Regions from separate parts of the Cellulosimicrobium sp. I38E genome, predicted to be linked through region 3. Evidence: riboswitches for the same ligand, from Rfam matches in the RefSeq annotation. Region 3 holds a riboswitch; each other region holds the start of a gene.
The links. Region 3 has a riboswitch for thiamine pyrophosphate ahead of thiO (glycine oxidase ThiO). Riboswitches for the same ligand answer to the same signal wherever they lie in the genome.
Positions count from the first base shown of each region.

Region 1: another riboswitch for thiamine pyrophosphate. It lies ahead of A0J59_RS03640 (TenA family protein); the one in region 3 lies ahead of thiO (glycine oxidase ThiO).
Region 2: another riboswitch for thiamine pyrophosphate. It lies ahead of A0J59_RS10660 (ECF transporter S component); the one in region 3 lies ahead of thiO (glycine oxidase ThiO).
Region 4: another riboswitch for thiamine pyrophosphate. It lies ahead of thiD (bifunctional hydroxymethylpyrimidine kinase/phosphomethylpyrimidine kinase); the one in region 3 lies ahead of thiO (glycine oxidase ThiO).

Region 1 covers NZ_LUAZ01000012.1:79,624-84,950, reverse strand. The annotation lists gene A0J59_RS03650 (DUF6882 domain-containing protein) at 1-117, opposite strand, end outside; gene A0J59_RS22600 (helix-turn-helix transcriptional regulator) at 218-721, opposite strand; gene A0J59_RS03640 (TenA family protein) at 823-1,575, opposite strand; TPP riboswitch at 1,566-1,690, opposite strand; gene A0J59_RS03635 (VOC family protein) at 1,780-2,706, shown strand; gene A0J59_RS03630 (alpha/beta hydrolase) at 2,842-3,348, shown strand; gene A0J59_RS03625 (glyoxalase/bleomycin resistance/extradiol dioxygenase family protein) at 3,453-3,848, shown strand; tRNA gene A0J59_RS03620 (tRNA-Leu) at 3,855-3,928, opposite strand; gene A0J59_RS03615 (NAD(P)/FAD-dependent oxidoreductase) at 4,073-5,327, opposite strand, start outside.
Region 2 covers NZ_LUAZ01000028.1:159,648-164,974, forward strand. The annotation lists gene A0J59_RS10655 (ABC transporter ATP-binding protein) at 1-687, opposite strand, end outside; gene A0J59_RS10660 (ECF transporter S component) at 680-1,387, opposite strand; TPP riboswitch at 1,498-1,617, opposite strand; gene A0J59_RS10665 (Rv2578c family radical SAM protein) at 1,814-3,475, shown strand; gene A0J59_RS10670 (hypothetical protein) at 3,546-3,872, opposite strand; gene A0J59_RS10680 (PPOX class F420-dependent oxidoreductase) at 4,604-5,071, opposite strand; gene aspS (aspartate--tRNA ligase) at 5,279-5,327, shown strand, end outside.
Region 3 covers NZ_LUAZ01000016.1:38,015-43,341, forward strand. The annotation lists gene guaA (glutamine-hydrolyzing GMP synthase) at 1-1,563, opposite strand, end outside; gene thiE (thiamine phosphate synthase) at 1,607-2,323, opposite strand; TPP riboswitch at 2,376-2,456, shown strand; gene thiO (glycine oxidase ThiO) at 2,461-3,834, shown strand; gene thiS (sulfur carrier protein ThiS) at 3,840-4,073, shown strand; gene A0J59_RS05090 (thiazole synthase) at 4,182-4,925, shown strand; gene A0J59_RS05095 (ThiF family adenylyltransferase) at 5,026-5,327, opposite strand, start outside.
Region 4 covers NZ_LUAZ01000015.1:63,909-69,235, reverse strand. The annotation lists gene A0J59_RS04810 (ABC transporter ATP-binding protein) at 1-774, shown strand, start outside; gene A0J59_RS04805 (quinone oxidoreductase) at 784-1,806, shown strand; gene A0J59_RS04800 (hypothetical protein) at 1,803-2,075, shown strand; gene thiD (bifunctional hydroxymethylpyrimidine kinase/phosphomethylpyrimidine kinase) at 2,096-3,061, opposite strand; TPP riboswitch at 3,054-3,147, opposite strand; gene A0J59_RS04790 (YceI family protein) at 3,230-3,904, opposite strand; gene A0J59_RS04785 (SDR family oxidoreductase) at 4,162-5,040, opposite strand; gene pheT (phenylalanine--tRNA ligase subunit beta) at 5,037-5,327, opposite strand, start outside.

The DNA.
Region 1 (5,327 bases), on a different contig from region 3:
GTCGTCGGCGAGCTGGAGCTGGTGCTCGTGCGAGAGGAACGCGGCGTCGTCGACGAGCTCCTGGAGGGCCGGGGCGGTCTGCTCTGCCGTGCCGTGCGCGGTCTGCGGCTCCGTCATCCCTCGACGGTAGCCGCGCGCCTCCCCCCGCACCGGGGCACGACACGCGGTGCCGACCAGGTACCCGTCAGGTGCGTCTCGACCCCCGGGTCCGCGGGGCTCAGGCCGCGAGGAGCAGGACGTCGGCGGTGCGCGCGGTCGGGCGCGACGCGAGGGTCGGGGTCGCGATCGTGGTCCGCGCGACCGGGAGGTCGCGCACGGGCTCGCCCGCCGGGGCGGGGTGCCGCGGCGCGGAGAGCGCGCCGCGCTCCCGGACGGAGGAGAGCACGCGCACCGGGGCGACGGGGCGCAGTTCCTCTCCCGTACGCGCCACCAGGTCCACGAGGCGCAGGCCGAGCGCGCCGCAGACCGCTGCCAGCACCTCGGAGGACGCCTCCTTGCGGCCGCGCTCCACCTCGGACAGGTAGGCGGTGGAGACGCGCGCGGAGGCCGCGACGTCGACGAGCGTGCGACCCTGCGCGAGCCGTGCCCGCCGGAGGATCCCCCCGATGACGTGGCGCAGGAGCGGCTCCGGCCGCCCACCCGCCCGGGGCCGGGGGCTCGCCGGCGCTCCGCTCGGCGCTCCGCTCGGCGCTCCGCTCGGCACCGCGCTCGTCACGTCCATGCGGTCACGCTACCCGCGCCCCGCCCGGGTGCCGAGGCACCCGGGCGAGGATCTGCTGCTGGCGTAACGGCCCGCCGTCGGGCCTCGAGCGCCGGTGAGCGTCACCAGCGCTCGAGCGACCACGCCATCTGCCAGAACCGGATCTCGTGCCGGCAGCTCAGCTCGAACGCGCGCTCCATGCGGGCGCGCTCCGCCTCGCCCGCGTCGGCGGCGAGCGCGTCGAGGCGTGCTCGGAGGTCGGCCAGGACGCCCTCGGTGCGCTCGGCGGCGTAGAACTCCCACCAGCCCGCGAGCGGGTGGTCGTCCTCGATCACACCGGGCGTCGTCTCCCGCTCGGCGAGCCAGAACCGCCGCGCCGACCAGATGTAGGTCCACGGGCACGGCAGGAGCGCGGCGAGCAGCACGCCGAGCGAGTCGCGGCCCGCGGCGAGCATGTGGTCGACGTAGGCCTGCGCGCTCGGGGCGAGGCGGTGGGTCTGCGCCTCCTCGTACGTCACGCCGAGGAAGTCGCACATCGCGTGGTGGGCGTGCGACTCGTCGTCGAGCAGGAACCCGGCCTTCTCGTGGAAGTACGCGGCCCACTCCCGGTCGGGCGCGAGGGCCATGCCCAGGCCGTAGCAGCGCAGGTACGCCGTGAGGTACTGGTGGTCCTGGCCGACGTAGTGCCGCACCGCGGCCGGCTCGACGGAGCCGTCGCGCAGGCCGACGAGGAACGGGTGGTCGTAGAACTCGTCGAAGAGGTGCGCGTACCGGCGGGCGAGGTCGGCGGTGAAGCCGGCCTCCTCCTGCCGGACGAGCGCGGTCGGGTCGTCCGCGAAAACAGGGTTCAGGGTGATGGCAGCAGGCGTCGTCATGCCCACGTTCCTCCGCTCGTGCTAGCGAGATCAGGTTCGACGGGTCCGGGCGGCCGTACCGCTCGTCTCAGTCCCTCGGCCCGGCTGCCCGGGCGGGACGCCCCGCGTGGTTCGCCGCGACCCTAGCAAGGAAGCACCGCCCGCGTCGGGAGCATCCGGGGACGTGTGGGAATATAGTTGTAGCGACAACAAGTTGGAGCAGACATGACCACGAGCACCCCGGGCGCGGCGACCGACCGCCTCCTGTCCCCGTCCACGAGCATGGACGCCGTCACGCTGCGCGTCGGCGACCTCGAGCAGATGACGTCCTACTACACGGGCGCGTTCGCGCTCGCTCCCCTCGAGGAGCGTTCCCGCGGCACCGAGGTGCACCGTGTCCTCGGCCGCGGCACGACGCCCATGCTGCGCCTCGTGCACACGCCCGGCCTGCCCGCCGTCGACCGGCGCCAGGCCGGCCTGTTCCACACCGCGTTCCTGTTCGACGACGCCGCAAGCCTCGCCGCGACCGTCTACCGCGCCGCGCAGGACCGCCGGGGGTCGTTCGTCGGGTCGAGCGACCACCTCGTCAGCGAGGCGTTCTACTTCACCGACCCCGAGGGCAACGGCGTCGAGCTGTACACCGACCGGCCGCGCGAGACGTGGGTGCGCGAGCGGGGGCAGATCCGCATGGCCACCGAGTTCCTGGACCCGAACGCGTACCTGCGCACGCACCTCGACCAGGAGACGTTCGACGCCGGGCCCTCGCTCGCCGGGCGCGTGGGGCACGTCCATCTCCAGGTCGGTGACATCGCGACCGCCCACGACTTCTACGTCGACGCCGTCGGGTTCGAGGCCACGGTCACCGAGTACAGCGGCGCCCTGTTCGCGTCCGCCGGCGGCTACCACCACCACGTCGCGATGAACGTCTGGAACAGCGCCGGCGCCGGGCCGCGCGCCGCGAGCCTCGGCCTCGGGGACGTGGCGATCACCGTGCCCGGCCGCGACGACCTCGACGCGCTCGTCGCCCGCCTGCGCGCCCGTGGCCTGCAGCACGCCGACGACGGCCGCTCCGTCGTCGTGCACGACCCGTGGGGCACGCGCGTCACGCTGGCCGTGCCCGGCACGACGACCGACGAGCTGCTCGCGCGATGAGCGCTCCGGCTCCCCTCGTCGCGGTCCGGTCCGACGCGGACCCGACGAGCCCGCCCGCGGGGGGCGCCGTCGTCGTGCTGCTCCACGGGTTCGGCTCGCACGAGCACGACCTCGCCGGCCTCGGCCCGCACCTCGGTGCGCCCTGGGTCTCGCTGCGCGCCCCGCTCGCCCTCCCCCCACGGCGGGTTCGCGTGGTTCCCGATCGTCACGCCCGGCGACCCCGACCCCGAGCCCGTCGCGCGCGCGACCGAGGCCGTCTGGGACTGGGTCGACGCCGAGCTCGGTACCGACCGACCGGTCGTCCCCGTCGGGTTCTCCCAGGGTGGGCTCATGGCCACGCAGCTCCTGCGCACGCGCCCCGAGCGCGTGGCGGCGACCGTCGTCCTCGGCGGGTTCGTCCAGGCGGCCGAGCAGCCCGCCGACGCCGCGCTCGCCGCGTCGCGCCCGCCCGTCTTCTGGGGCCGCGGCGCCGACGACCGGGTCATCGCGCCGCACGCGGTCGACCGCACCGCCGCGTGGCTGCCGGACCGCTCGACGCTCGTCGAGCGCGTCTACCCCGGTCTCGCGCACGGCACCGACGCGCGCGAGCTCGCCGACGTCCGGGCGTTCCTCGACGACGTCGTGGGGCGAGCGGCGACCTGACACCCCGGGTCACGCCCCACCGGGCGGGCGGCACGGGGCGCGGGCCGGGCGTCGGGCGCGCACGATGGGAGCACACCCGCCGTGCGCACCGAGGAGCGACGCCGATGTTCCGCAGCCTCTTCCCGATCCTCACCGTGGCCGACCTCGAGCGGTCGCTCGGCTTCTACCGCGACCTGCTGCGCGGGACCGTCGAGTACGCGTTCCCCGACGACGGGCCGCCGGTCTACGTGAGCCTGCGCGTGGGCGGCTCGCCGCTCGGCCTGGGCCAGGGCGAGCCGCCTCCCGCGGACACGCGGATCGTGCTGTGGGTGTACGTCGACGACTGCGACCGCGCCGTCGAGCACCTCGCCGCCGCCGGCGTGCCGGTGCTCGAACCACCCACGGACCAGCCGTGGGGCGAGCGCGTCGCGCGCGTGCAGGACCCGGACGGCACCGTCGTGGTCCTCGGCCAGGAGGCCGCGCCGCCGCCGGAGCCCGACGGCCCGACAGGCCTCTCGTAGGCTCGGTGCCCCCACCGGGACTCGAACCCGGAACACGCCGGGTTTAAGCCGGCCGCCTCTGCCAGTTGGGCCATGGGGGCGCGGGCCGAATCTACCGCGAGCGCGGCTCTCCCCGGGCCGTCGGCGCTCGACCCGACCAGGACGCCGCGAGGGGCGAGCCGTTCGCGCGGCTCGCCCCTCGTCGTCGGGCAGGTGCCGGGGATCCCGGCGGGTGCGGACGGGCGTCAGGACGCCTTGGCCGCCGGCGTCCGGTCGTCGGCGTCGACGGTGCCCGTGCCGGACTCCGCCGCGGCCGCCGAGCCCTGCGCGGTCTGCTTGACCGGCTCGCCGTCCTTCTTGGGCGGCACCGACGCGGCGCGGAACTCCGCGCGCGGGTCATGCAGGGAGCCCAGCGACACGAGCTCGCGGCCCAGGAGGAACTGCCCGATCCAGCCGATGAAGATGCGGATCTTGCGGTTGCCCGTGGGCATCGCCATGACGTGGTAGCTGCGGTGCATGAGCCACGCGAGCACGCCGCGCAGCTTGAACACGCCGAACAGCTCCGCGACGCCCTTGTACAGGCCGAGGGACGCGACCGTACCGACGCTCTTGTGGCGGTACTCGACCGGCTTCTCGCTGTGCAGCTCGAGCGCGAGGTTGTCGGCCAGGCGCGTCGCCTCGCGGATCGCGTGCTGCGCGTTCGGCGGGCAGAACTTGCCCGGGTTGAGCACGTCCGGGACGGCGGCGCAGTCGCCCGCGGCCCAGGCGTTCGGGACGACGTTGCCGTCGGCGTCCGCGACCTGGAGCGTCGGGAGCACCGTGACGCGGCCCATCTTGTCCACGGGGAGGTCCGAGGCCTCCTTGATGACCGGGTTCGCCTTGACGCCCGCGGTCCACACGATCGTGTCGGAGTCGAACTCCACGCCCGTCGACGTGACGACGTGACCGTCCACGCACGACGACAGGAACGTGTTGAGGTGGAACTCGATGCCGCGCTTCTTCAGTTCCTCGAGCGCGTAGCCCGCCATGGGCTCGCTGAGCTCGGGCAGGATGCGCCCGGCGCCCTCGATCATGACGAAGCGGAGGTCCTTCTCCTCGATCGTCGCGTAGTTGCGGGTCGCGTAGCGCGCCATGTCCTCGATCTCGGCGATCGCCTCGACGCCCGCGAACCCGCCGCCGACGAACGTGAACGTCAGCATGCGACGGCGCAGCTGCTCGTCCCAGGTGGACGAGGCGACGTCCATGCGGTTGAGCACGTGGTTGCGGACCGCGATGGCCTCCTCCACGTTCTTGAAGCCGATCGCGTTCTCCGCGAGCCCGGGGATGGGGAGCGTGCGCGACACCGAGCCGAGGCCGACGATCAGGTGGTCGTACGTGACCGAGTAGTCGTCGCCCTCCTCCGGGTGGATCGTCACGCGGCGCGCGCCGTGGTCGATCGCGACGACCTTGCCCTGGAGCACGTCGACGCCCTTGAGCGCACGGCGGTGCGGCGCGACGACG
Region 2 (5,327 bases), on a different contig from region 3:
GCGGTGCTCGACGAGCACGACGGAGCGGTGGGGGAGCCTGGCGGGCGCCCCCTCGCCGTCGGGCCCGGGTGTCCGGGCGAGGCCGGCGACGAGCGACCCGACCTCGTGGGCGGCAGCGGGGTCCAGGAGCGCGGTGGGCTCGTCGAGGACGACGAGCTCCGGGTCGGCGACGAGCGCGGCGGCGACCGCGACGCGCTGCGCCTCGCCGCCCGACAGGGCGTGGGTCGGGCGGTCGTGCAGGTGCGCGGCGCCGACCGCGGCGAGCGCGGCGGTCGCGCGGTCGTCCATGGTGCGCGGGTCGGCGCCGTGGTTCTCGAGCGCGAACCGCAGCTCCTCGTCCACGCGCGCCAGGCAGAGCTGGTCGCCGGGCCGCTGCTGGACGAGGCCCACGCGGGCGGCGAGGACGGGCGGCGGCACGTCGCGCGGGTCGAGCCCGGCCGCGCGCAGCCCGCCTGCGACGGTGCCCGGGAGCGTGTGCGGGACGACGCCGACGAGCGCGCGCAGGAAGGTCGACTTGCCGCACCCGGACGGGCCGAGCACCAGCAGGCTGGTCCCGGCCGGGACGGTGACGTCGACGCCGTCGAGCACCCGGGCGCCGTCGTGCCCGAGGTGCACGGTCAGGGCGTCGGCCGTGACGGCGTCGGGTGGGGCGGCCTCGGGAGTGCCGGAGGCGGCGCGCTCAGCCACGGCGGGCCGCGCCGATCGCGAAGGCGTCGAGGGCGCCGGTGCGGGCGAGCGCGTCACCCAGGAGGCGGGCCGCGAGGCCGCACAGCACGACGCACGACACGACCTGGACCCCCAGCCGGAGCATCGCGTAGTCCTGCCCGAGCCAGCCGAAGCGCACGGCGTTGAAGGCGAACGTGACGAGCGCGGCGCTCACGCCGGACGCGACGAACACCCACCAGCCGAACCGGCGGTAGCGCGTGAGCGCGAACGGCAGCTCGGCGCCGAGGCCCTGGACCAGGCCCACGACGAGCAGGAGCGGCCCGGCGGGGGAGGCGAGGAAGACGACCTCGACGAGCGCGGCCAGGGTCTCGGCGAGGATGCCGACGCCCGGCTTGCGCACGATGTACGTGGCCAGCGGTCCGACGACGATCCACGCGCCCGCGAGGACGTTCGCGGCGAGGTCCGCGAGCGGGCCCATCGCGAGCTGCAAGGGGGCCCAGAGCTGCACGAACGCCCAGTACACGAACCCGAAGACGACCCCGAGGACGGCGATGAGCACCGTCTCGTGCAGGGTCAGGCCCCGGCGGCGCACGGCACGCCGGGGCGTCGCCGGGCGCGTGCGTCCCGTCGTCCCGGTGGTCGGGTCGTCGGTCGTCCCGACGGCCGCCCCGGGGGCGGCGCTCGGGGTCGTCTGCTGCGGGGTGGTGCGGGGTTCGGACATGCGGATCCCTCCGTCGGGCCCCCGGGGCGAAGGGTGCACGACGGCACGCCACCGCCTCGGCCCGCACGCACGGCCCGGGCGCGGGGCGCGCGGGCACGAGCGCGCAGGGGACGGTGACGTCGGCCCTGCTCCCTTCGCTGGTACGAACCAGATCAGGTTCCACGGGTCTGCAGGAGGGACGGGTGTCCGGCCTGCACTCTCAGCGCTCGTGCGCTCCCCGGGGGCGTTCGGCCCCGACCCTAGGGCCTCCGTGCGCTCTCGACAATCCCGGTGTCTCAGCCCGCGGGACGGTGCGGGACCGGTCACCACGTCCCGCTCGCGAGCCTGTGGCTCCTCACGGCGCGGGCGGTTCGGGACGCCGACCGAGCGGCGCGCGCCCGGCCCGACGACCTTGACTCGCGATCGAACACCTGTTCGAATACCAGGGTGAGGTGGGACGGACAGGCACTCGGCGCGGACGACGGCGCGCTCCCCGGGCTGGAGCGCGTCGGCCTCGTGCGCAGCGTGCGCACGCCCGAGTTCGCGGGGATCACGTTCCACGAGGTGACTGCCAAGAGCGCGCTGTCCAGGGTCCCGGCGATGTCGCGCATGCCGTTCCGCTGGACGGTCAACCCGTACCGGGGATGCAGCCATGCGTGCTCCTACTGCCTCGCCCCGTCGACCCCCGTGCTCCTGGCCGACGGCACCCAGCGCCCGATCGGCGAGCTGCGTGTCGGCGACGAGATCCTGGGGACCGCGCCGCACGGCGCGTACCGGCGGTACGTACGCACGCGTGTGCTCGACCGCTGGACCACCCGCAAGCGCGCGTACCGCGTGACCCTCGCGGACGGCACGCGGCTCGTCGCGAGCGGCGACCATCGGTTCCTCACGGAGCGCGGCTGGCGTCACGTCGTCGGCGGCCCGCGCCGCCGCGCCCACCTCGCGCTCGGCGACGTGCTCGTCGGCCCGGGCGCCGCGGCGCTCGCTCACGAGGGTGCCGCGCTCGAGGGGCGCGACGTCACCGGCAGCGACGCACTGCGCGTCGACTCGCTGGAAGCCCTCGACGGGCCGGGGAAGGAGACCGAGCTCGTCGACATCACGACCGGCACGCGCGACTTCGTCGCGGCGGGGGTCGTGAGCCACAACTGCTTCGCGCGGCCCACCCACGAGTACCTGGACCTGGACGCGGGCGAGGACTTCGACCGCGAGGTCGTGGTCAAGGTCAACGTCGACGACGTGCTGCGCGCCGAGCTCGGCCGGCGGTCGTGGGGCCGCGAGGCGGTCGCGCTCGGGACCAACACCGACCCCTACCAGCGGGCCGAGGGCCGCTACCGGCTCATGCCCGGCATCATCGACGCCCTCGCAGGGTCCGGCACGCCGCTGTCCGTCCTCACCAAGGGGACGCTGCTGCGCCGCGACCTGCCGCTGCTCGTCGACGCCGCCTCGCGCGTCGAGGTCGGGATCGGCGTCTCGCTCGCGCTCCTCGACCCGGCGCTCCAGGCGAGCGTCGAGCCGGGCACCCCGTCGCCCCGCGCCCGGCTCGACCTCATCCGGGCCGTCCGCGAGGCGGGGCTCCCGTGCGGGGTCATGGTCGCGCCCGTGCTGCCCTGGCTGACCGACTCGACCCGCGCGCTCACCGACCTGCTCGACGCGGTGAAGGACGCCGGCGCGACGGGCGTCACCGTCCTGCCCCTGCACCTCAAGCCCGGCACGCGCGAGTGGTACATGGGCTGGCTCGCGCGCGAGCACCCGCAGCTCGTGCCCGGGTACGAGCGCGTCTACGCGCGCGGCACGTACGCCTCGAAGGCCTACCGGTCGTGGCTGTGGGACCGCGTGCGCCCGATGCTCGAGGCGCGCGGCTTCGCGGTCTCCGGGCACCGCGGTCCCGCGGGCGTCGAGGGTCGCTACCGCCGGGGCGAGCTCGGCGGTCTCGGCGACCGTCACCATGATGCGGGGCCGCCGACGGACGGCGCCTACCCGGCCGGGAGCCTCGCCGGGACGTCCCCTGAGCCCGACGGGCCCGGTCACGACGGCGCCCTCGCGGGCATGCCGGTCGACGGCGGGGGCCTGGACGTCGTCGGCGGGGGAGTGGAGCAGGTCCTGTTCTGACCCGGCGTGGAGGGCCACGCGAGACGCCGACCGGGCGACGCCGCTACCCATGGCGCGCCCTGTGCGCGGCTCAGGAGGTCTGGTCGCCGTGCGGGACGGCACCGACCCGGACGATGTCCGTCCGTGCCACGACCCGGTCCCGGACGTCGGCCAGCGCCACGCGGGCGGGGTCGGCAAGGTACGCGGCGAGGGCGTCGTCGTCGGGCATCTCGATGACCTGGACCTCGGTCGGCAGCGCCGCGTCCTGGCCGGGCAGCGCGCGCACGCGCGACAGCACGCGGCCGCCGTAGACCGGCACCAGCGCGAGGACGTCGTCCTCGTACTCGCGCAACAGGTCGGCGTTGCCCTCCGTGGGCCACAGCAGGACGCACAGGGTCACGTTCGCCTTCACCGTCATGCGGCGCACCCTACGCTCGTGGCGTGAGCAGTCCGGACGAGAGCCCGCGCGGAGGCCCCGACCACGCGCCTCGGCCGCGATGGCCGTCGGTAGCGACTCCGTTCGGGGCCGTCCGGTTCCACACCGAAGGGTTGCCTCTCGGCGACGTGGGCGCGGAGCCAGAGTCCCTCAGCCCTGGCACTCGTGCCGTGCGCAGCGCCGGCGAGATCGCCGACGTCCGCCTCGTCTGCGGCCCGTTCGACGGGACCGTCCCCGAGGGCTACCCGCCGCTCCTCGCGGCGTGGGGCGCGGTCTGGCACGTGCGCGCTCGCGGTCGCCTCGCCCCGTTCCGGCTCAGCGCCGGGCTCGACCAGGTCCCCGCCTCGTGCTCTGCGGCGGCCGACGAGGGGCAGTACCTGTGCGCCGTCTCGATCGACGACGGCACGACGGAGCTGACGATCGGCGGTGACGACGAGGAGTCGCTGTGGCTGCGGTCCCGATCCGCCGACCTGCTCCCGCGCTGGTGGGCGCGCGTGCCGTACCGGCCCGGCACGGCCGAGTGGGAGAACGACGGGCTGGTGAGCACCGGAGCCCTCGACCGGGCACGGGAGTCTTCTGGAGTCTTCCGGGGCTGGAGCCCGGGGAGGAGTGCGTCGTGCACGCCGCCGTCGCCTGGTCGGTGCTGGACGTGGAGCGCCCGTCCCCGTGGTTCGCGGTCGATGTCAGCACGAGATGGCTGCTCGACGAGCTCGTCAGGCCTCCGCGAGGCGTGCCGGGAACCCGCCCGTCGCTACCGGGCCCCAGCGCGTGATCGTCAGGCGCACGAGCGACTTGCCCTGCGTGACCATCGCGGCGCGGTACTCGTCCCAGTCGGGGTGCTCCCCGCTGATGGATCGGTAGTAGTCGACGAGCGGCTCGACGGACTCGGGCAGGTCGATCACCTCGGCCTCGCCGTCGACCTGCACCCACGGGTCGGAGAAGCGCTCGCCCAGCGAGAGCAGCGACGCGCGCGGGTCGCGGCGCACGTTGACGGCCTTCGCGCGCTCCGGGTACGTCGACACCACGATCCGGCCCGCGTCGTCGACCCCGTACGTCACCGGGCTGAGCTGGGGTCGGCCGTCGGCGCGCGTCGTGACCAGGACGCCGTCGTGCCGGGACCGCAGGAACTGCTCGAGCTCGTCGCGCTCGACGCGCCGGTTCGTCGCGATGGTGCGTGCCACGGGGTCACCCTCCTCGTGCGGACGGCGGGCCGATCGGCGCGCGCCGGTGCCGCCGGCCCGGACGCGCGACGCGGTCGGCGCCCTGGCGGCGCGGCGGCACCGTCACGGTATCCGGTCGAGCCGCCCGCCCGCCCGCACTAGACTCGTCCGGACGCGCGCCCGCCCCCGGGAGCGCGACCCCCACCGCCCACCTGGAAGGAATCCTCCGTGCTGCGCACCCGAACGGCCGGCTCACTGCGGGCCGAGCACACCGGTC
Region 3 (5,327 bases):
CCGGTTGACCTCGGCCACCTCGTTGGTGATGCGCGTCGAGATGACGGACAGCACGTCGTAGGGCAGGCGCGTCCAGTCCGCCGTCATCGCGTCCTCGGACGAGACGGGGCGCAGCACGATCGGGTGGCCGTAGGTGCGGCCGTCGCCCTGGACGCCGACCGAGCGCACGTCGGCGAGCAGCACGACGGGGCACTGCCAGATCTCGTTGTCGAGTCCCGCCTTCGTCAGCTCCTCGCGCGCGATCGCGTCGGCGGCGCGCAGCGTCTCCAGGCGGTCCGCCGTGACCTCGCCGACGATGCGGATGCCGAGGCCGGGGCCGGGGAACGGCTGGCGGGCGACGATCTCCTCGGGCACGCCGAGCTCGCGGCCGACCGCGCGGACCTCGTCCTTGAACAGCGTGCGCAGCGGCTCGACGAGCGAGAACTGCAGGTCGTCGGGCAGGCCGCCGACGTTGTGGTGGCTCTTGATGTTCGCCGCGCCCTCGCCGCCGCCGGACTCGACGACGTCCGGGTAGAGCGTGCCCTGGACGAGGAACTTGACCTCGGCCCCGTGCTCGCCCGCGTCCTCGACGATCTGGCGCGCGGAGTCCTCGAACACGCGGATGAACTCGCGGCCGATGATCTTGCGCTTGGTCTCGGGGTCGCTGTGCCCCGCGAGCGCGGTGAGGAACCGCTCCTTCTCGTCGCGGATCACGAGGTTGACGCCCGTCGCCGCGACGAAGTCGCGCTCGATCTGCTCGACCTCGCCCGCGCGCATCAGGCCGTGGTCCACGTGCACGCACGTGAGCTGGTCGCCCACCGCGCGCTGCACGAGCGCCGCCGCGACCGCGGAGTCGACGCCGCCGGAGAGCGCGCAGATCACGCGCGCGTCGCCGACCTGGGCGCGGATCGCCGCGACCTGGTCCGCGATGACGTTGCCCGGCGTCCAGTCCGGGGCCAGTCCGGCGCCCTCGTAGAGGAAGTGCTCCAGCACGGTCTGGCCGTGCGCGGAGTGCTTGACCTCGGGGTGCCACTGCACGCCGTAGAGGCGGCGCGACGTGTCCTCGAACGCCGCGACGGGCGAGCCGGCCGACGTCGCGAGGACCTCGAAGCCCTCGGGCGCGCGGTGCACGGCGTCGCCGTGGCTCATCCACGTGGTCTGGTTCTCGGGGGTCCCGTCGAGCAGCACGCCCGCGGCGCACACCTCGACCTCGGTGCCGCCGTACTCGCGCAGGCCCGTCTGGGCGACCTCGCCACCGAGCGCCTTCGCCATGGCCTGGAAGCCGTAGCAGATGCCCATGACGGGCACGCCGGCCGCGAACAGCGCCGGGTCGACGAACGGGGCGCCGGTCGCGTACACCGACGACGGACCGCCGGAGAGGATGATCGCCACCGGGTCCTTCGCGAGCATCTGCTCGACCGTGAAGGTGTGCGGCACGATCTCGGAGTAGACCTTGGCCTCGCGCACGCGGCGCGCGATGAGCTGCGCGTACTGGGCGCCGAAGTCGACGACGAGCACGGGGCGCGGGGTCGCGGCGACCTCGGCGGTGGTGGGGGTGTCGGGAGCGGTGGCGGGTGACGTCACCGCTCCAGGATAGTCGCCGCGCGGCGCGGTCCCGTCCCGCGTCTCAGGCGCCGGCGGGCTCGGCGGCGCGCTCGGCCACACGCTCGACGATCCGGTCGCGCAGCGCGCGGGCCGCGGCCTCGGGGTCGCTCGCCTGCGTGACCGCCCGCACGACGACGACGCGCGTCGCCCCGGCGTCGAGCACCGCGTCGAGCCGGTCCGCGTCGATCCCGCCGATGGCGAACCACGGCGTGCTCGGCCGCGTCGCGGCGACCGCGCGCAGCAGGTCGAGCCCGACGGCCGCCCGCCCCGGCTTGGTCGGCGTCGCCCACAGGGGTCCGACGCAGAAGTAGTCGACGTCCGGGTCGGCCTCGGCAGCGGCCGCCTGGTCGGCCGAGTGCGTCGACCGGCCGAGCACGGGGCCGCCGCCGAGCAGGGCTCGCACCGCGGGGACGGGCAGGTCCCCCTGACCCATGTGGACGACGGGCGCGCCCGCGAGCTGTGCGACGTCCGCCCGGTCGTTGACCGCCCACAGCGCGCCGTGCTCCGTCGCGACCCGCGCGACAAGCTCCTGGAGCTCGAGCTCGCGCGCGACGTCGAGCGTCTTGTCGCGGAGCTGGACCACGTCGACTCCGCCCGCGAGCGCCGCCCGGAGGAAGTCCTCGAGGTCGCCGCGCTCCTCGCGCGCGTCCGTGCACAGGTAGAGGCGCGCGTCAGCGAGGCGGGTCCGCGCGGCGTCCGGAGCTTGCGGGGCGGGAGTGGCGAAGGTCTCGGTGCTCACCCGCCGGAGCCTAGCGGCGGCCCGTCCGGAGCAGGCGGTACTGTGGCCGACAGCACGGGAGCCCCCCACGGGGGCTGAGAGGGCGTCGGAGCCGACCGTCGAACCTGATCTGGGTCATGCCAGCGAAGGGAGCGCGCATGCACACCCCTGTCCGTCCTGGGCCCCGCCTGCCGGGAGCCGGTCCTGCCGTCCCCGACGGCGCGCGCGACGTCGTCGTCGTGGGTGGCGGGATCGTGGGTCTCGCCGTGGCGTGGCGGGCGGCGCGCGCGGGGCTGACCGTCACGGTGCTCGACCCGTCGCCGGGCGACGGCGCGACGCACGCCGCCGCCGGGATGCTCGCCCCGGTCACGGAGGCCGACTTCGGCGAGGACGACGCGCTGCGCCTGCACCTCGCCGCCGCCGCGGCATGGCCCGGCTTCGCGGCCGACCTGCACGCCGCGACCGGTGCCGACGTCGGCCTGCGCACCGCGGGCACCCTCACGGTCGCGTACGACGGCGACGACCTCGCGCTGCTCCGGCGCCTCCTCGCCCTCCACGCCGCGCACGGCCTCGCGTCGCACGAGCTCACCGTGGCCGACGCCCGTCGGCGCGAGCCCTACCTCGGCCCGCGGGTCGCGGGCGCGGCCTGGGCGCCCGCCGACCACGCGGTCGACCCGCGCGCGACGCACGCGGTGCTGCTCGGCGCGCTCGACGGGGGCGCCGGGCCGGGGACGCTCGCGAGCGCGGACGGCGGTGCCGAGGCGCGCGCCGCCGTCGTGCGGGCGTCGGCGAGGCGGCTCGCGCTCGACCCGTCCGGGCGCGTCCTGGGGGTGCGCGACGACGCGGGCCGGCTCCACGCGGCGGGCGCGGTCGTCGTCGCGGCGGGCTGGGAGTCCGGGGCGCTGCTCGCGGACGTCCCGGGCGTCGTCGTGCCGACGCGGCCGGTCAAGGGGCAGACGCTGCGCCTCGACGCCGGGCCGGACCTCGCGCTCGAGCACGTCGTGCGCGGGGTCGTGCAGGGGCGGCCGGTGTACGTGGTGCCGCGCGACCCCGTACCCGACGGGCAGGGTCACGGCTGCGCGGGGCACCGCGAGGTCGTCGTCGGCGCGACGACCGAGGAGAACCCCGACGACCGCCGCGCGACCGCGGGCGGCGTCTTCGCCCTGCTGCGCGACGCGCGCGCCCTGCTGCCCGGGATCGACGAGGCCGCGCTCGTCGACGTGACGCCCCGAGCACGCCCCGCAACGCCGGACAACCTGCCGCTCGTCGGCCCGACCGGCGTCCCGGGGCTGCACCTGGCGACGGGGCACGGCCGCAACGGCATCCTGCTCGCGCCGCTCACCGCCGACGCGGTCGTCGCCGGCCTCACCGGTGCCGCGCTCCCGGCCGAGGCCACCACCGCCCTCTCCCCGACCCGCACCGACCGCTTCGCCGAACCCGGGGTTGTCCCCGGGTTCGCGTCGGATCCGGGGAACGACCCCGGGTTCGACGCCGCCCGGTCGGCCGCCTTCTCCACCACGACACCGAGGTGATTCCCGTGACCCCACCCGCTCCGACCGCGCTCGTCAACGGCGAGCCGTACCCGCTCGACGCCCCCGTGCACCTCGAGCAGCTCGTCGCGGCGCTCGTCCCCGCGTACGTCGCCGACGGGACGCCGCAAGGAGTTGCCGTCGCGGTGGGCGACGCCGTGGTGCCGCGCGGCTCGTGGGCGACGACCGTCGTCGCGCCCGGCGACCGCATCGAGATCGTCACCGCCGTCCAGGGCGGCTGAGGAGGACCCGTGACCACGACCGACATCTCCCCCGCGCCCACGAGCCGGCCGTCCGACGGCGACGACCCGCTCGTCGTCGCCGGCACGACCATCGGGTCGCGCCTCGTCATGGGCACCGGCGGGGCGGCGAACCTGCTCACGCTCGAGGACGCGCTCGTCGCGTCGGGCACCGCGCTGACGACCGTCGCGATGCGCCGCGTCGCCGTGCGCGCCGGCGGGGAGGCGAGCCCTGACTCGGGGATCTGGGCGCTCCTCGCGCGCCTCGGCATCCGCGCGCTGCCCAACACGGCCGGGTGCTTCTCGGTGCGCGAGGCCGTGCTCACCGCGCACCTCGCGCGCGAGGCGTGCGGCACCGAGTGGGTCAAGCTCGAGGTGATCGCCGACGACGTCACGCTCCTGCCCGACCCCGTCGGGCTCGTCGAGGCGGCCGAGCAGCTCGTGCGCGACGGGTTCGTCGTGCTGCCCTACACGAACGACGACCCGATCCTCGCGCGCCGGCTCGAGGACGTCGGGTGCGCCGCCGTCATGCCCCTCGGCGCGCCGATCGGCACCGGCCTCGGCATCCTCAACCCCCGCAACATCGAGGCGATCGCCGCCGCAGCCCGGGTGCCTGTGATCCTCGACGCGGGGATCGGCACGGCGTCCGACGCCGCGCAGGCGATGGAGCTCGGGTGCGACGGCGTCCTGCTCGCCACCGCCGTCACGCGCGCCGCCGACCCGGTCCGCATGGCGCACGCGATGCGCCTCGCGGTCGAGTCGGGCCGTCTGGCCGCCGGCGCCGGCCGCATCCCCCGCCGCGAGGGCGCCCTCGCGAGCTCGTCGCCGGACGGCCGCCTCGACCTCGCCCTCTGACTCCGGCGACCAGGCCACCCCGACATGCCGGACAGGCCGTCCTGGCTCGTCAGCCGACCAGGACGCGCCACGATCACCTGTTCGGCACGGGGGGCGCGGCCTACGTGGCCGGGGAGGGCGCCGCGAGGGCGTCGAGGAGGGCGGGGACGCCGCCGACCACCGAGCGGGCGTCGATCCCCGCCGCGCGGGCGACGTCGGCGACGCGGGCCGAGCGGGCGCCGACCGCGCACAGGACGAGCACGGTTCGGTCCGTCGGGAGGGCCGCGAGCGCCGCGGCGGGGTCGCCCGTGAGGAACGTCCCGCTCGGCACGAGGGTCGACCCGGGCAGGGGACGCACCTGCGCCTCCCAGTCCTCGCGCACGTCGAGGAGGTACGGCGCCGCGCCGTCGTGACCCAGCAGGG
Region 4 (5,327 bases), on a different contig from region 3:
GGGCCGAACGGGGCGGGCAAGAGCACGATCCTCGGGCTCTGCGGGGCGCGCCGCCACCCGACCCGGGGCACGGTCCACGTGCTCGGGGAGCGCCTGGGCCGCGTGGACATCCAGACGTTGCACCGCCGCATCGGCCACGTCGACCCGCGTCACGACCTGCGCTCGCCGCTGACCGTGCTCGAGGTGACCCTGACGGGCCTCACGGGGACCGTCGACTGGCGCCCGCGCTGGCAGCCGACCCCGGACGAGGTCACCCTCGCCCGAGGCCTCGTCGCCGACCTCGGTCTCGCGCACCGCGCGCACGACCCCTGGCAGACGCTCTCCCAGGGCGAGCGCGGGCGGGCGCTCGTGGCGCGCGCCCTCCTGCCCGACCCCGCCCTCCTGCTGCTCGACGAGCCGTCCACCGGGCTCGACGTCGCCGCGCGCGAGCAGCTCCTCGAGACGCTCGACGCCGTGCGCGCGACCCGGCCGCACGTCGCCTCGGTGCTCGTGACGCACCACCTCGAGGAGCTCCCGACCACGACGAGCCACGCGCTCCTGCTCGCGCACGGCCGCGTGGTCGTCGCGGGAGCCGCGGCGGACGTGCTCGTCACGGAGAACGTCACACGCTGCTTCGACCACCCGGTGCACGTCGAGCGCCGGTACGGGCGCTGGCACGCGACGGCCGGGCACGCGCGTCCGCCGCGCCTCGTCGGGGACGACGCGGCCGCCGTCGGGGCGGCGTCCGGGGCCGGTGCTGCCCAGGCGGCGGCCACGGCACCCGCACGACCCTAGGCTGGGCCCATGCACGCGATCGTGGCCCGCGCGGCGGGCGGCCCCGAGGTCCTCGACCACACCGAGCTCCCCGACCCGTCGCCGGGTCCCGGGCAGCTCCTCGTCCGGTCCGCCGTGGCGGGCGTGAACTTCATCGACACCTACAAGCGCTCGGGCGTGTACGCGATGGAGTACCCGCACGTCGTGGGCAGCGAGGGGGCGGGCGTCGTCTCCGAGCTGGGCGCGGGCGTCGAGGGCTTCGCCGTCGGCGACCGCGTCGTGTGGACCGAGGCGCCCGGGTCGTACGCGGACCTCGTCCTCGTGGACGCGGCCCAGGCGCTGCACGTCCCCGACGCCGTCTCCCTCGAGGACGCGACCGCCGTCGCGCTCCAGGGCCTCACCGCGCACTACCTGTGCACGTCGTCGTACCCCGTCCGCCCCGGGGACCGCGTCCTCGTGCACGCGGGCGCGGGCGGCGTCGGGCTGCTCCTGACCCAGATGCTCGTGGCGCGGGGCGCGCACGTGATCTCGACGGTCTCGACCCCCGAGAAGGCGGAGCTGTCCCGCGGCGCGGGCGCCGAGCACGCGATCCAGTACACGGCGTTCGCGGACCTCACCGCCGAGCTGCCCGAGGTCGTGCGCGGGCTCACGGGCGGCGAGGGCGTCGCGGCGGTGTACGACTCGGTCGGCAAGGACACGTTCGACGCGTCGCTCGCGTCGCTGCACCGCCGGGGCACGCTCGTGCTCTACGGCGGCTCCTCCGGTCAGGTCCCGCCGTTCGACCCGCAGCGCCTCAACGCCGGTGGCTCGCTCTTCCTCACGCGCCCCAAGCTCGCCGACCACACCGCGACCCGCGCCGAGCTCGTCGAGCGCGCGACCGAGGTGCTCGGCGCGGTCGCGGGCGGCACGCTGCACGTGCGCGTCGGCGCCACGTTCCCGCTCGCGGAGGCCGCCGACGCGCACCGGGCGCTGGAGGGCCGCGCGACCACGGGCAAGGTCCTCCTGCACCCCGAGGGCGCCGTGGACGCCCCGTCGGCCACGGGCACCCCATGAGCTGGGACTGGGTCCCGCCCCGGCCGGGCGAGGAGGACGGGTCCGACGGCGGCCCCTCCCCCGCCCTGCGCCGCACCGTGACGGTCCTCGCCGTCCTGCTCACCGCGGCGCTCGCCGTCTACTGGGTGACCGTCGGGGTGCGCCAGCAGGCGGACGCGTGCGTCGCCGACCGCCCCGCGGGCGTCGCGGCGCAGGACGTCGTGACGACCTGGCGGTGGTGGCCGCCCGGCTACGACTGCGCCGTCGCGCAGCCGACGACCCGCGCCTGAGCCACCCCGGAGCGAGCGGGTCAGGCCGACGCGGCAGGCGCCACGACGTGCAGGTGGTCGACCGGACCACGGCCCGTCCCGACCCGCAGCGCGGCGCCGGCGCGCAGCGCTCCCGTGAGCCACTCCTTGGCGTCGCGCGCGGCCTCCTCCCACCCCTCGCGCTGGGGGCGCAGGGCCGCGAGCGCCGCGGAGAGCGAGCACCCGGTGCCGTGGGTGTGCGGCGTGTCGACGCGCGTGGCCTCGAACGTGGTGACCCTGGCCCGGGCGCCCGGGACCGTGGCGGGCGCGACGAGAGCGTCGGGTGACGTCGCGCAGGTGAGGTGGCCGCCCTTGAGCAGCACGACCGCGCCGCTCGCCGCCGCGTAGGACGCGGCCTGGTCCAGCGCGTCGTCCCACGTCGTCGCGACGTCGCGTCCCGCGAGGACGGCGAGCTCGGGAAGGTTGGGCGTCACGACGTCGGCCCGCGCCGCGAGGTCGCGCACGGCCTGCTCCGCGCCCGGGTCCAGCAGGCGGTGCCCCGACGTCGCGACCATGACGGGGTCGAGCACGACCCAGGGCCGCGGGACCGCGGCGTCGGACCGGGCCGCGGCGACGGCGTCGAGCCACGCCCCGATCTCGCGCGCGTTCGCCTCGTCGGCGACCATGCCGATCTTCACGGCGTCGATCTCGACGTCGTCGGACACCGCGTCGAGCTGCTCGCGCAGGAACGCGGGACCGGGGACGTGCACGGACCGCACGCCGTGCGTGTTCTGCGCGACGAGCGCCGTCGTGACGGCCATGCCGTAGGCGCCGTGCGCGGCGAAGGACTTGAGGTCCGCCTGGATGCCCGCGCCCCCGGTCGGGTCGGTCCCGGCGATCGACAGGACGCGCGGCCGCGAGGGCCGGGCGCCGGGGTCGACGTCCGGACCGGGCGTGCGGCCGGCCGCGGGCCGGGGCGCGCTGCCGCGCCGGGGTGCGGGGTCGTGCTGGGGCAGGGCGAGCGTCATCGCCGGACATCCCTTCGCTGGTACGAGCCAGAGCAGGTTCGACGGGTCTCATCTCAGCCCCGTAGGGGGCACCCCGTGTCGCTCGCCATGCTACGTCCTGCGCGCCGGACGCCGGCGCCGGTCTCGCGCCGCCACGCCCTGCGTGCGCGACTCGCCCCGTGGGACGCCTCAGGCCTGGTGGATCGCCTCGCCCGCGATCTCGAGGCCGATCTTCTTGCCCACGAGGAAGCCGCCGGTCTCGAGGAGCACGTTCCAGACGAGGCCGAAGCTCTCGCGGTCGATCTCGCCCGCGGCGTGGAACCCGAAGATGTCCCGGCCGTACGGGTCGCGTCGCGCGCCCCCGTACTGCATGGACAGCACCGTCCGGTGGGTGACGCCGCGGACGGTGAGCAGTCCGCTGACGAGGAACCGCCCCGCCTGCGCGGCCCGGGGCTGCACACGCTCCTGCGCGAGCTCGGCGCGCTCGGGCGAGCGGTTCCGCAGCCGCGCCCACGCGAGGATCTGGTCCTGCTGCTCGCCCTGCCAGTCGATCGAGGTGCTGCGGAACTCGATCGTCGGGTAGGCGTCGACGTCGAGGAAGTCGGGGCTGCGGAGGTGCGCGTCGCGCTCCTCGTGGTGGGTCGTGAGGCTCGCCGTCTCGATGGTCGCCGACACGGCCGACGCGGTCGGATCCTCGCCCACCAGGATCGTCGCGCGCGCCCGGGTGAACTCTCCCCGGACAGGCGAGACCATCATGTGCATCCCGGTGAACCCGATGCGCTTGTGCGCCTCGTCGAGGGCGTAGGTGCCGGCCTCGGGAACGGTGAGGCCGTTCCACTGCCGGACAGGGCGTGCCGTCGTCATCCGTCGCTCCCAGGCGTCGTCGAGCCGCGACGTCGGTGTCCGCCCGGTACTGGTCAGGTGTCCAGGACAGCATCCCCGATGAGTGGATGAAGATTCAACTACGTACCGGGTGATCTCCCTCCCTCCGCCGTCCGCGACCGTCGGAGAACCACCCCGAACGCGCGAGCGCCGCCCGACCGGAGGGTCGGGCGGCGCTGCGGTCTGGATCGCGGCGGGTCTGCGGTGCGGCGAGTGGCGACACCGCAGTCGCCGCGACGTCAGCGAGCCGGGAGCTCTCCCGGCATCGGGTCGTCCGCGCCCCAGCGCGTCACGCGCAGCCGGCGCGCGTCGGGGCCCGGCAGCGAGTCCCCGCGGCGCGCGGCCTCGTCCGCCGCGGCGCGCAGCGACTCCGGCGAGTCGTGCGTCACGCGGACGAACGCGCCCGAGAAGGCGTCGAGCTCGCCCCGGGCGATCGCGACGACCATCTCGACCGTGCGCTCGACCGGGGTCCACTCGGTGCGGCCCTCGTGCATGGCCATCGACGCGGTCATGTCGGTCTGCACCACGCCGGGCGAGACCTCGAACGTGCGCAGCCCTCGCGCGTGGCCGGACCGGTGGAGGTTCGCCCCCAGCCGCAGGAGCGCCGTCTTGCTCGCGTTGTACGCGCTCGCGCCGTCCATGTCGTGCGAGCCCGCGCCGCTGTTGAGGTCGACGACGCGGCCCCCGCCGCGCGCGAGCATCCCCGGCACGACGGCGCGCGCGAGGAGGAACGGGCCGCGCACGTTGGTCTCGACGATCGCCCACCACTCGTCGGGGTCGGCCTCCCAGAGCGGCACCTCGGCGTCGACCCGGCCCGCGTTGTTGACGAGGAGGTCGACGCTCCCGAGCGCGGCCTCCGCCTCGCCGACCGCGGCCGCGACGGCCGCGGCGTCGGTGACGTCCGCCGTCACGACGACCGCACGCCCGGCACCGCTCCCGTCGAGCGCCGCGATCTCGTCGGCCACGCCCGCAAGCCGGTCGGCGTCGCGCGCGAGGAGCGCGACGTCGAGGCCGGCCGCGGCGAGACCGACGGCGATCGCGCGGCCGATGCCGCGCGACGCGCCGGTGACGAGCGCCGTCCGCGCGGGAGCGACGGCGACGGTGCCCTCCGCGCTCACGCCCGCAGCTCCGCGCCGACGCGCTCGCGCGCCACCGACACGGCCCCCTCGCGGACGCGCGCGACGTCGTCGGCGGTGAGCGTGCGGTCCGCGGCGCGCAGCCGCAGCGAGAACGCGAGCGACTTGCGCCCGGCGCCGATCTGCTCGCCGGTGAAGACGTCGAACAGCGCGACCTCCTCGAGCAGGTCGCCGGCACCGTCGACGATCGCGTCGCGCAGCGCCTGCGCGGTCACGTCGGCGTCCACCACGAACGCGAGGTCCTCCTTGGCCGCGGGGAAGCCCGAGAC